DNA from 2 places in the Brevibacillus sp. HB1.4B genome. Region 2 is predicted to be linked to the other one. Evidence: a T-box and tRNA genes for the amino acid it is inferred to sense, from the RefSeq annotation. Region 2 holds a T-box; the other holds one or more tRNA genes.
What was found. A T-box is a leader RNA that pairs with one kind of tRNA and senses whether it is charged. The one in region 2 lies ahead of leuS (leucine--tRNA ligase), so its partner is inferred to be a tRNA-Leu.
Positions count from the first base shown of each region.

Region 1: it has a tRNA-Leu gene. The T-box ahead of leuS (leucine--tRNA ligase) is inferred to sense a tRNA for this amino acid. The anticodon was not compared.

Region 1 is NZ_JABSUT010000009.1:143,380-148,465, reverse strand. Features, by position in the region: gene HP398_RS21370 (hypothetical protein) at 119-316, shown strand; gene HP398_RS21365 (YycC family protein) at 821-991, shown strand; gene HP398_RS21360 (thioredoxin family protein) at 1,019-1,585, shown strand; gene HP398_RS21355 (hypothetical protein) at 1,652-1,969, shown strand; tRNA gene HP398_RS21350 (tRNA-Tyr) at 2,062-2,146, shown strand; tRNA gene HP398_RS21345 (tRNA-Leu) at 2,191-2,272, shown strand; gene edeQ (edeine self-resistance N-acetyltransferase EdeQ) at 2,432-2,869, opposite strand; gene edeP (edeine non-ribosomal peptide synthetase EdeP) at 3,170-5,086, shown strand, end outside.
Region 2 is NZ_JABSUT010000003.1:469,345-474,430, forward strand. Features, by position in the region: gene HP398_RS10200 (class I SAM-dependent DNA methyltransferase) at 1-688, shown strand, start outside; T-box leader at 728-973, shown strand; gene leuS (leucine--tRNA ligase) at 1,043-3,460, shown strand; gene comER (late competence protein ComER) at 3,554-4,387, opposite strand; gene HP398_RS10215 (helix-hairpin-helix domain-containing protein) at 4,462-5,086, opposite strand, start outside.

The sequences.
Region 1 (5,086 bases), on a different contig from region 2:
GACACGTATGACAAGGCCCATTTTGCAAGTGAATATCTTGATTTTGTATGTTTGCCTAAAGAGCGGGGTTGTTCTCCTTCATAGACTGGAGTGATCTAGGGCAAAGGGAGGAAAACGGATGGCCAAGGGCAAAAAGATCAAAAAGAAGAATTCGCGACAGCACCCCAATCAAGTACAGTTGAAAATCGTAACGTCCCATACATGTCAAGTATGCAAGCAGCAATGTGCACGAGGGTTGGCATATCTGGAACAGATGTCCCAGCCCGGCGCGATCGGCTTAGGTGTACCATGCATCCTCACTAAGCAAAAGCCATAGCTCGTCCTTTTCCATGTGCGGAATATTGGGTTTATGAGAGAGAGTCCCTTCGTGTGGCTCTTTTTTCATTTTTTATGAGGAGTTGAGAGGTGAGTAAATGGGTCAAAAGTGGTTCAGTAGAGCCAACATGTCACAAAGTACTTGATGACGATGTGTAACTGGTGGGGATGACAGCCATGTGACTGATAACCAAGAAAAGATTGGGCTTTCTCTGCCCCCAAAATTCGAGCCAGGAAAAGGCTGGTCTTATTCAAATACGTGATACTGGGGATGCTTATTTGGCAAATAGGCAAGAATGCAGACCAAATAAACGACTTTTTCATCTAGTGGGATTCGTAAACTCCTAATTTCATCTGCTGCCTAGCAAGCTAATGTCATTTTAATCAATGATGTTAGCTTGTTATTTAAAGGCTTCAGAGTACCAGACTTGTATGCTGGCAGGTTTAACGGCTGTGTATTATACTGAAGGGACTGATAAAAGCAAGGGAAAGGGGCAAAAATGACATGCGTCCATTACAAATATCACCAGAGACGGCTGTCAAGCTGTCGGAAGCTCTTCAGGTACCTTTGGAGCGTCTCATGCACATGCCACAGCATATCTTGTTGCAAAAAATGATGGAGCTGGCTAATCAAGAGAAGGAAGCAAACGAAGCAGCAAATAAAAACCAAGAATAGGCGAGCGATACAAAAGGAGGAGAAAAGATGGGGGCAAACGTAGCACATAAATTCCGTACGGGGCTCAAGCCACAGGCGTTTGTGGAAAGCATGACAAAGAATCAGGATACATACCAAAATTGGTCGGATGCATTTTCATGGACGGATGAACAAGACCGTGCGTTTTTTGCTTCGCTCCAGCATCGTGATGACCTCAGATGCTTGATTTTGGCTGCGGACTGGTGTGGCGACGTCGTTCGCAACTTGCCAGTCGTCTTGCATGCTTTGAAAGAAACAGACATGCCCGTGGAAATTATGGTGATGGAAGAACACCTCGATCTCATGGATGAGTTTCTCACGATGGGCGGTCGGGCGATCCCTGTTGTTATTTTTGCGGACACAGGCGGGCATGTTCTGGCAAAATGGGGACCGAGACCGAAGCATGTCCAAGCTGTCATGACGGCGTTTAAACAGCAAAACCCGGATCGAAACGCCCCAGATTATGAAGACAAGATCAAAGTGGCACGTGCCGAAATGCTCGAGCAATATGGAGAAGGTACTGGCTACCAGCAAGTGATTGTCAAAGAACTGAGAGAGCTACTTTCCTCGATCTAATCTATCACATCAATAACAGGGCGGAGTCACGGCTCCGTCCATTTTCATGCAGAAGGGCTGAATAACATGTATTACTACGGGAATGAAACCATTATGTCCTTGGAGCAGGTGCTTCGTTTAAAGGCATCGGAAGTTCGAATTCTGGAGTGGGTACGTACCTACGAGTTTTTAGAAAACAGCTATGGAATAGATGAAGCCGTTCCCTACTTCTTGGAGATAAAATGCGAAGAAGAGCAAGTGAAGATTCGTAAAAACCGCATACTTGACTTCCCGGAATACTCCTGTGAGGAAGAAGCAATATTTCAAGAAGTAGACGAGGCACTGCGCGTCTTCCACGAGTGGGCACAGGAGATTTTGGCGAAAAAAGAGAGTCAATCCAAATAAATATATTGACGTCAAACAAAGTTCATGGTAAATTAATAAATGTCGCTTCTGGTTGAAGAAAGTAAACGCAGAAGAAAGACAGCACATATTGTGGGGAGATAGTGAAGTGGCTAAACACGGCAGACTGTAAATCTGCTCCCTCCGGGTTCGGCGGTTCGAATCCGTCTCTCCCCACCATTGATTTTATATTGATGATGTGCTATTTTTTCATAGTTTCACATGCCGGTGTGGCGGAATGGCAGACGCGCGCGACTCAAAATCGTGAGGGAAACCGTGGGGGTTCAAGTCCCTTCACCGGCACCATATTAAAAACGAATGCACACTAACCATGATGTTTACAGACACATGGAAGGTGTGCTTTTTTCATATACGGAAAACAATTCAAACAGCGGCGAGTCTAAGACTTGATTTTTAGGTCTTAGGTCGCCGCTGTTTCATTTTCGGGGAACGAAAATAGCTGGCTTAAAAGTTCAATTCTGCAATCGTCTCGCCAAACAGAACCATGCCATTTTTTTGAAATCCGAGTGAAGCGTAAAGGTTTTCGGCTGCGACATTGGCTGGAGCATAACCAATGACAATTTTTTGACAATCGTCTTTTGCTTTCAGTATATCAATGACTTGCGAAATCGCAGCACGTCCGTAGCCTTGGCGTTGATAGTTGGCATCAACTAAGAGTCTGTAAATCCAGTAGTTTCCATCGTCAGGGTCAAGCCCATACATGACAAAGCCAACCATCGTGTCCTCATGGTATATGGCCAAAGGGACAAATGTAGTTTGAAACTTTGCTTCGGCTATGGAGTAGAGGTTCGGGGCAACAAACTCACTCTGTTCAGGAGTAGGTTCCAGTTCAATACACTCTTCCCAGTTTTCCAGGGTTACTTCACGAAGTGTCACAGACATCTAATCACATTCATCCTTCCAGGGGGTGTTTTTGCCAATATATTACATTTTATCCTACGTGAAAAGACAGCCAAAATCAATAGCGTGCACAAAATTTTTTCCATTCTATGCAGCGCTAGAAAATGGAAAAAAGAGATGGAATTCATCTAATTTTCAGAAATAACATTTAATGGAAAATTCATTTGACACTATAGAAGAGTCATCGATATAGTTGGGATGGAAGTATTTGTAATCAATTAGATTTTTTGCCATATCCGAATTGTGATTACATCTGCACAATTCCGAAAGGGGGGAAATGCATTGCATCAGGATAAGAAGCAATGGAATGGCGGATATCCTTTAAGTCATCCACAAAAGCGTATCTGGTATACGGAAAAATTACATCCACAGCTTCCTGTCCATACGTTAGGGGGGATGGTGCGGGTTCAAGGAAAAGTGAAACTGGATGTACTTGAAGCGGCCATTCACCTGTTCATTCAAAAGAACGATGCTTTGCGACTCAACTATCAGGAAGAAGAGACAGTCCTTCAGTTTGTTGGGGAGTATGAACCGCAGCCATTGCAGGTATTTGATTTCAGACAAGAACCGAATGCCCCTGATCGGTGCAGACAATTCCTGCAAGCTTTGTTTGCAAAACCATTTTCGATCGGACAGGAGCCTCTATTCTACTTTTGTCTGATTCAACTGAGTGACGAAGAAGCGGGATATTTTGTAAAGTTTCATCATTTGATTGCTGATGGTTGGTCCATCTCCATTATGACAGAACAAATTGCTCACTATTATGACACGTTGTTAGCAGGCGGTACCGTTCATGTAGGAGATGAACACGCGTATCAAGCTTTTGTCGACAGGGAGCATGCCTATTCTCAGTCTGAGAGATTTGAAAAGGACAAGAGATATTGGCGGGACAAGTTTCAGAGCTTGCCTGTGATCACGACATTAGCAAAGGCAACAGATACGACCGAGGGCAAGCGCAAAGTCTATGCATTCAACCGTGAAGATTCGACAAGAATACGCCAATTTGCAGACCAGATGAAATGCTCGCTAAATTCCTTGTTTGTGGCTCTCGTCAGTCTTTACCTTCAGCGTTGTACGAGGCAAGAAGAGATCGTGATTGGTACGCCGCTGTTAAATCGTTCAGGCAAAGTGGAGCGCAAAATATTCGGGATGTTCACCAGCACTATGCCATTTCGTCTGGCAGTTCCGATGGAAATGGATGCCTTCGATTATGTTAAACATGTCAACAGGGAATTGACTTCCTGTTTTTTTCATCAGAAATATCCGTACGATTTGCTGGCTCAAGAATTGGAATTGAAGAAACATGGCTATGACAGCCTGTTTCAGATTTGTGTAAATTATTACAGCACGCAGCTGCCCTTCACCATTGGTGGGTATCCCGTGACGAATGAGGAGTTTTACAACGGTCACCAGTTGTATTCGCTCCAAGTAATTATCAGGGAATGGGCTACAGATGAACGATTGACGCTGGAAATGGATTATAAGATCGCCGAGTACACGGAAAATGATGTTGATCGAATAGCGGATCATCTCGTAAGGCTGCTCAATCAAATGATCGCGAATCCAGAAGTACCACTGTCCAATCTGAACTTCCTTGCTGACGAAGAGTTGGCACTACAGCTCAAAACGTGGAACGATACAGCTGCTTCCTATTCCAGCGAGAAGACGGTTGTCCAGTTGTTTGAAGAGCAAGTTAAACGCTCGCCACAGGGAGTTGCATTGGAGTCAGAGGGGCGCATGCTGACATTCCAGGAACTGCATGATCAAGTAAATCGACTCTCTCAGTCGTTGCGTAACCGAGGAGTTGGCCCTGGCGTTATTGTTGCGCTTCTGGCAGATCATTCGCCAGAGATGATCATCGGGCTGTTGGCCGTGCTAAAAGCAGGCGGGGCTTACCTTCCGATTGACCCTCAACTCCCTTCTCAGCGCATCGAATATCTGCTATCTGATTCTGGAGCGGACCTGTTGCTTCGACACACCTCGCGAACAGAGGTTATTTCGTGGTCCAAAGTAATCCTGGAGCTCAGTGATTCGTCCTTGTATCTAAATGATGGGGCAATCCTGGAATCGGTTAATCAGCCAGAGGATTTGGCCTATGTTATTTATACCTCAGGCTCTACCGGAAATCCGAAGGGAGTCATGGTTTCTCATCGAGGGTTAGTCAACTATATTTCGTGGGCAAAAGACCGTTATCTCTCC
Region 2 (5,086 bases):
GTGGCTCGATTGGGTCGAGCGTCATTGGACAAAGGGAGAGAAGCCTGTGCGGGTCATTGATCTTGGCTGTGGGACTGGCACGATTGCGATCCCACTCGCCAAGCGGGGATACCGTGTTACGGGCGTGGATCTCTCAACAGAAATGCTTGCGATCGCCTATGACAAAATGAGGCAGGAACAAGTGGATGTAGCGTGGGTCGAGCAGGATATGCGCGAGCTGTCCTTGCCCGAAGCGGATGCGGTCATCTCCTTGTGTGATTCATTGAGCTATCTTACAGAGGAAGCGGATGTGCAGGAAACGTTCAAGCGCGTTTTCGCTCATCTCGCGCCCGGTGGGAGCTTTCTGTTTGATGTGCACAGTCCGTACAAGATGCTGCACATTTTCGGAGACGAGACATTCACACATGTAGAAGATGAAGTTTCGTACATTTGGCAATGTTTTTGCGACCCGCTGCGACTGGAGGTAGAGCATCAGTTAACGTTTTTCATTCGTCAGCCAAACGGATTGTACGAGCGGATGGAAGAAGAGCATTGGCAACGGGCTTACCAGCCTGTCCAACTGATGCGCTGGCTGACAGATGCCGGCTTCACAGACATTGTCATCACCGCTGATTACTCGGATATGCCGCCACAAGAAACGAGTGAGCGCCTATTTTTTTCAGCCCGCAAGCCGAAAAGTTTGACATGATTGGTTCGGATTGACTATAATGGCGTTATAACTACAGATTTCGACGCGTTTAAGAGGAATAGTAGGCATAGGATTCGAGCATTCACAGAGAGTTGACGGATGGTGCAAGTCAACCCGAATCTATCTGAACTCACCTCCCAGCACTTGCCCCCAAGGTCATTCAAGCAATGACTGCGTAAGGGTGAGCGGCTTATCCCCGTTACGGATGAAACAAGTGGGTGAATGCTTGTCATTTGCCAATCTGGGTGGTACCGCGGGAATGTTAAATAACCTCTCGTCCCTTTCGCAACAGCGATCTGGGATGTGAGGTTTTCTTTATTATTTTCACCTATTTTAAGATGGGAGTGCTTTACCATGGTATTCAGTCATCAAAATGTCGAAAAGAAGTGGCAGCAATATTGGGAGCAGAACAAGACCTTCAAAACCTCCGAGGATGAGGGCAAGAAAAAGTTTTACGCACTCGACATGTTCCCATATCCATCTGGAGCTGGCCTGCACGTAGGACATCCGGAAGGCTATACGGCTACTGATATTTTATCCCGCATGAAGCGGATGCAAGGATATAACGTTCTCCATCCAATGGGCTGGGATGCTTTTGGTTTGCCAGCGGAGCAATACGCTCTCGATACAGGAAACGATCCGGCGGAATTTACCGAGCACAATATCAACACCTTCCGTCGCCAAATTAAGTCACTCGGATTTTCCTACGACTGGGATCGCGAAATCAATACGACCGATCCGAATTACTACAAGTGGACACAATGGATTTTTACGAAGCTGTATGAGCACGGCTTGGCTTATATTGACGAGGTAGCTGTAAACTGGTGCCCTGCTTTGGGAACGGTTTTGGCGAACGAAGAAGTCATTGACGGAAAAAGTGAGCGTGGCGGACACCCAGTAGAACGCCGCCCAATGAAGCAATGGGTCTTGAAAATTACTGCGTATGCGGAAAGACTCTTGGCTGATCTGGATGAACTGGATTGGCCAGAGAGCATCAAGGAAATGCAACGCAACTGGATCGGTCGTTCTGAAGGGGCAGAAGTAACCTTTGGTATCGAAGGTCATGACGAATCCTTTACCGTCTTTACAACTCGTCCAGACACTCTCTACGGAGCAACTTACGCGGTATTGGCTCCTGAGCACAAGCTGGTTGAGCAAATTACCGTACCAGCTCAAAAAGAAGCAGTGGAAGCATACCTGGATCAAGCGAAGCACAAGAGCGATCTGGAGCGTACTGATCTGGCGAAAGAAAAGACAGGAGTATTTACCGGAGCATATGCGATCAACCCGGTTAACGGCGAACGTCTGCCAATCTGGATTGCAGATTACGTGCTGATCAGCTATGGAACAGGCTCCATCATGGCGGTTCCAGCGCATGATGAACGCGACTATGAGTTCGCAAAAACATTCGATCTGCCAATCAAGCAAGTAATCGCTGGCGGAGATATCTCCAAAGAAGCGTATGCAGGCGATGGAGAGCACATCAACTCCGGTATGCTCGATGGCTTGAACAAAGAACAGGCGATCACCAAAATGATCGAGTGGCTGGAAGTGGAAGGCAAAGGAAATCGCAAAGTAACATTCCGTCTGCGCGACTGGCTGTTCAGCCGTCAACGCTACTGGGGTGAGCCAATTCCGATTCTCCATCTGGAAGACGGCACGATGAAAGTCGTTCCAGAATCCGAACTGCCAATCGTATTGCCAAAAACAAAAGAAATCAAACCATCTGGTACAGGTGAATCGCCATTGGCAAACATCTCGGAGTGGGTAAACACCGTCGATCCGGAAACAGGTATGAAAGCACGCCGTGAGACAAACACGATGCCACAATGGGCGGGTAGCTGCTGGTACTTCCTGCGCTTCATCGATCCGCACAACGATAAGGCAATGGCTGATCCAGACAAACTGAAAGAATGGCTGCCAATCGACATTTACATTGGCGGTGCCGAGCATGCGGTGCTGCACTTGCTCTACGCTCGCTTCTGGCACAAGTTCCTGTACGATATCGGTGTCGTACCAACCAAGGAACCATTCCAAAAGCTGTTTAACCAAGGAATGATCCTGGGTGAAAACAACGAGAAAATGAGTAAGTCCAAAGGTAACGTCGTAAACCCAGACGATATCATCGACAGCCATGGTGCCGACACACTGCGCATGTACGAAATGTTCATGGGACCACTGGATGCTTCGATCGCTTGGTCGACAAAAGGCTTGGATGGCGCACGCCGCTTCCTGGATCGCGTATATCGTCTATTTGTAGGTGACAACGGTGAGCTGAACGGAAAAATCGTGGAAACCTCCAACGTGGCTGGCATGGAGCGCGTGTACCACCAAACGGTGAAAAAAGTAACAGAAGACTACGAAGGCCTGCGTTTCAATACGGGTATCTCTCAGTTGATGGTATTCGTTAACGAAGCGTATAAAGCAGAAGTTCTGCCGAAGAAATTCATGGAGGACTTGGTAAAAATGCTGTCTCCAATCGCTCCGCACTTGGGTGAAGAGCTGTGGGAAAAACTGGGCCACAGCGAGAGCCTGGCATACGAAGCATGGCCTACGTATGACGAAGCGAAGCTGGTTGAAGACGAGGTAGAAATCGTCCTGCAAATTAACGGCAAAAACAAAGAGAAGCTGCTCATCGCTTCTGATTCGACGCAAGAACAGATGGAAGAGATGGCGAAAAACAATGAGATGATTAAAGAACTGATCGAAGGAAAAACGATCGTCAAAGTCATCGCTGTTCCAGGCAAACTGGTGAATATCGTCGTTCGTTAAGAAAAGGACGGCAAGAAATAAGGAGAGGAGTGGAGCCTGTGAGTGACAGGTATCCACTCCTTTTTTCGTAAATCAACGCTTCTTCGCCTTGCGCTAATGTGGCTGATTGCTCAAATTTCGTGCAACCAGTTCCTGGTCCTCGGCAAACTTTGCTTGTGTACGACGAAATACTTGGGCGAAAAGACCGGGAATACCGTTTTGCAAAGGAATCAGACCTTCCCCAGTAATTCCACCGGGCACGCAGACCCTCTTTTGCAGAGTAGGAAGGGTGAACGCTTCTTCTCGTAAAAGATCTGCGATCCCAATTAGCATTTGCGTGGTCATGTAGGTAGCAGCTTCTTCGGAAATGCCAGTTTCTTCAACAGCTTCTTGAATCATTTGCTGCAAAATATAGCTGATAAAAGCTGGCCCACAACTCACAATGTCAGAAGTAATTCGTAAAAAAGGCTCCGAAATCTCAATAGGGGAGCTAATGTGGGCAAACAGACTTCGTATAAAATGACGTTGTTCCTCTTGGATTCGTGATCCAAATTCACATAAGCTGACACCACTCATTACGGCATTTGTGATAGAAGGAACGACTCTGGCAACCGCACATGGAACTTGAGTCTCCAAATCCGCAAGCTTGATCGGACTGGTGATCGTAATCAATAGGTGGTCTGGCGTTAAGGCAGGAGCAATTTGTTCGAGCATCACGCTATATTCCAGTGGCTTGACGCACAGCACGATCGTTGTAGCTTCTTTGACCAAATCGGCATTGCTGTGCGCGACAATGAGCCCGGGATGTTTTTCTGCCAGTTGCTGCGCCTTCGAAAGGGTTCTGTTGCTGATAATGACATGACCAGGAGTCAGCGCCTTGGCTGACAGCAATGATTCAATCAAGATACTGCCCATGCTGCCCGTACCAATAAACCCAATTCTATTCATGGGCATACCTCCCTCCGATATTCTTTTCCCATTCTATGTAGGAGTGCCTATGATCATGACCGGATGCTGAGCACTCATTTTACCACCAGCCGATCTTTTATCCGTGCAAACATCTTCTCGCCAATTCCCTCAATCTGTTTCAGGTCATCCGCTGAACGAAATGGCCCTTGTTTTGTCCGGTACTCCACGATTGCCTTGGCACGAGCTTCTCCAATCCCGGGAAGACTCATGAGCTCTTCGACAGTTGCCATGTTGAGATTAATGGCTGAGGAGGCACCAGTGGTGGATACGCTGGAAGCAGATTGTACAAGGCCAATGGATGCGGAGACTGGCGCGGTGGCCCCTTTAGCCGGGATGACAAGAGCAGCTCCATCTGTGAGCGGCACTGCCAAGTTGATCTGGACAAGGTCAGCATCAGGAAGTGCTCCTCCTGCTTTCTCGATGGCATTTGCGACACGCGTACCTGGTTCGAATTGGTATAATCCAGGATTTTTCACTTGTCCTTTCACATCGACATAGAGAGGAGAGAGGAGTGGTTCCTTATCCTTATCTTTTTCCGGTGTCGCTTTTACAGATTTGGCAGGTTGAGCAGCTGCTGAATCATCTGTCAGTTCTTTTGTTTCAAGATTCGATGCTGCATAAGCAGGAGAATGCAACGGTAGTTCGTCAGTCTTATGTGATTGGTCGCGTTGATAGATC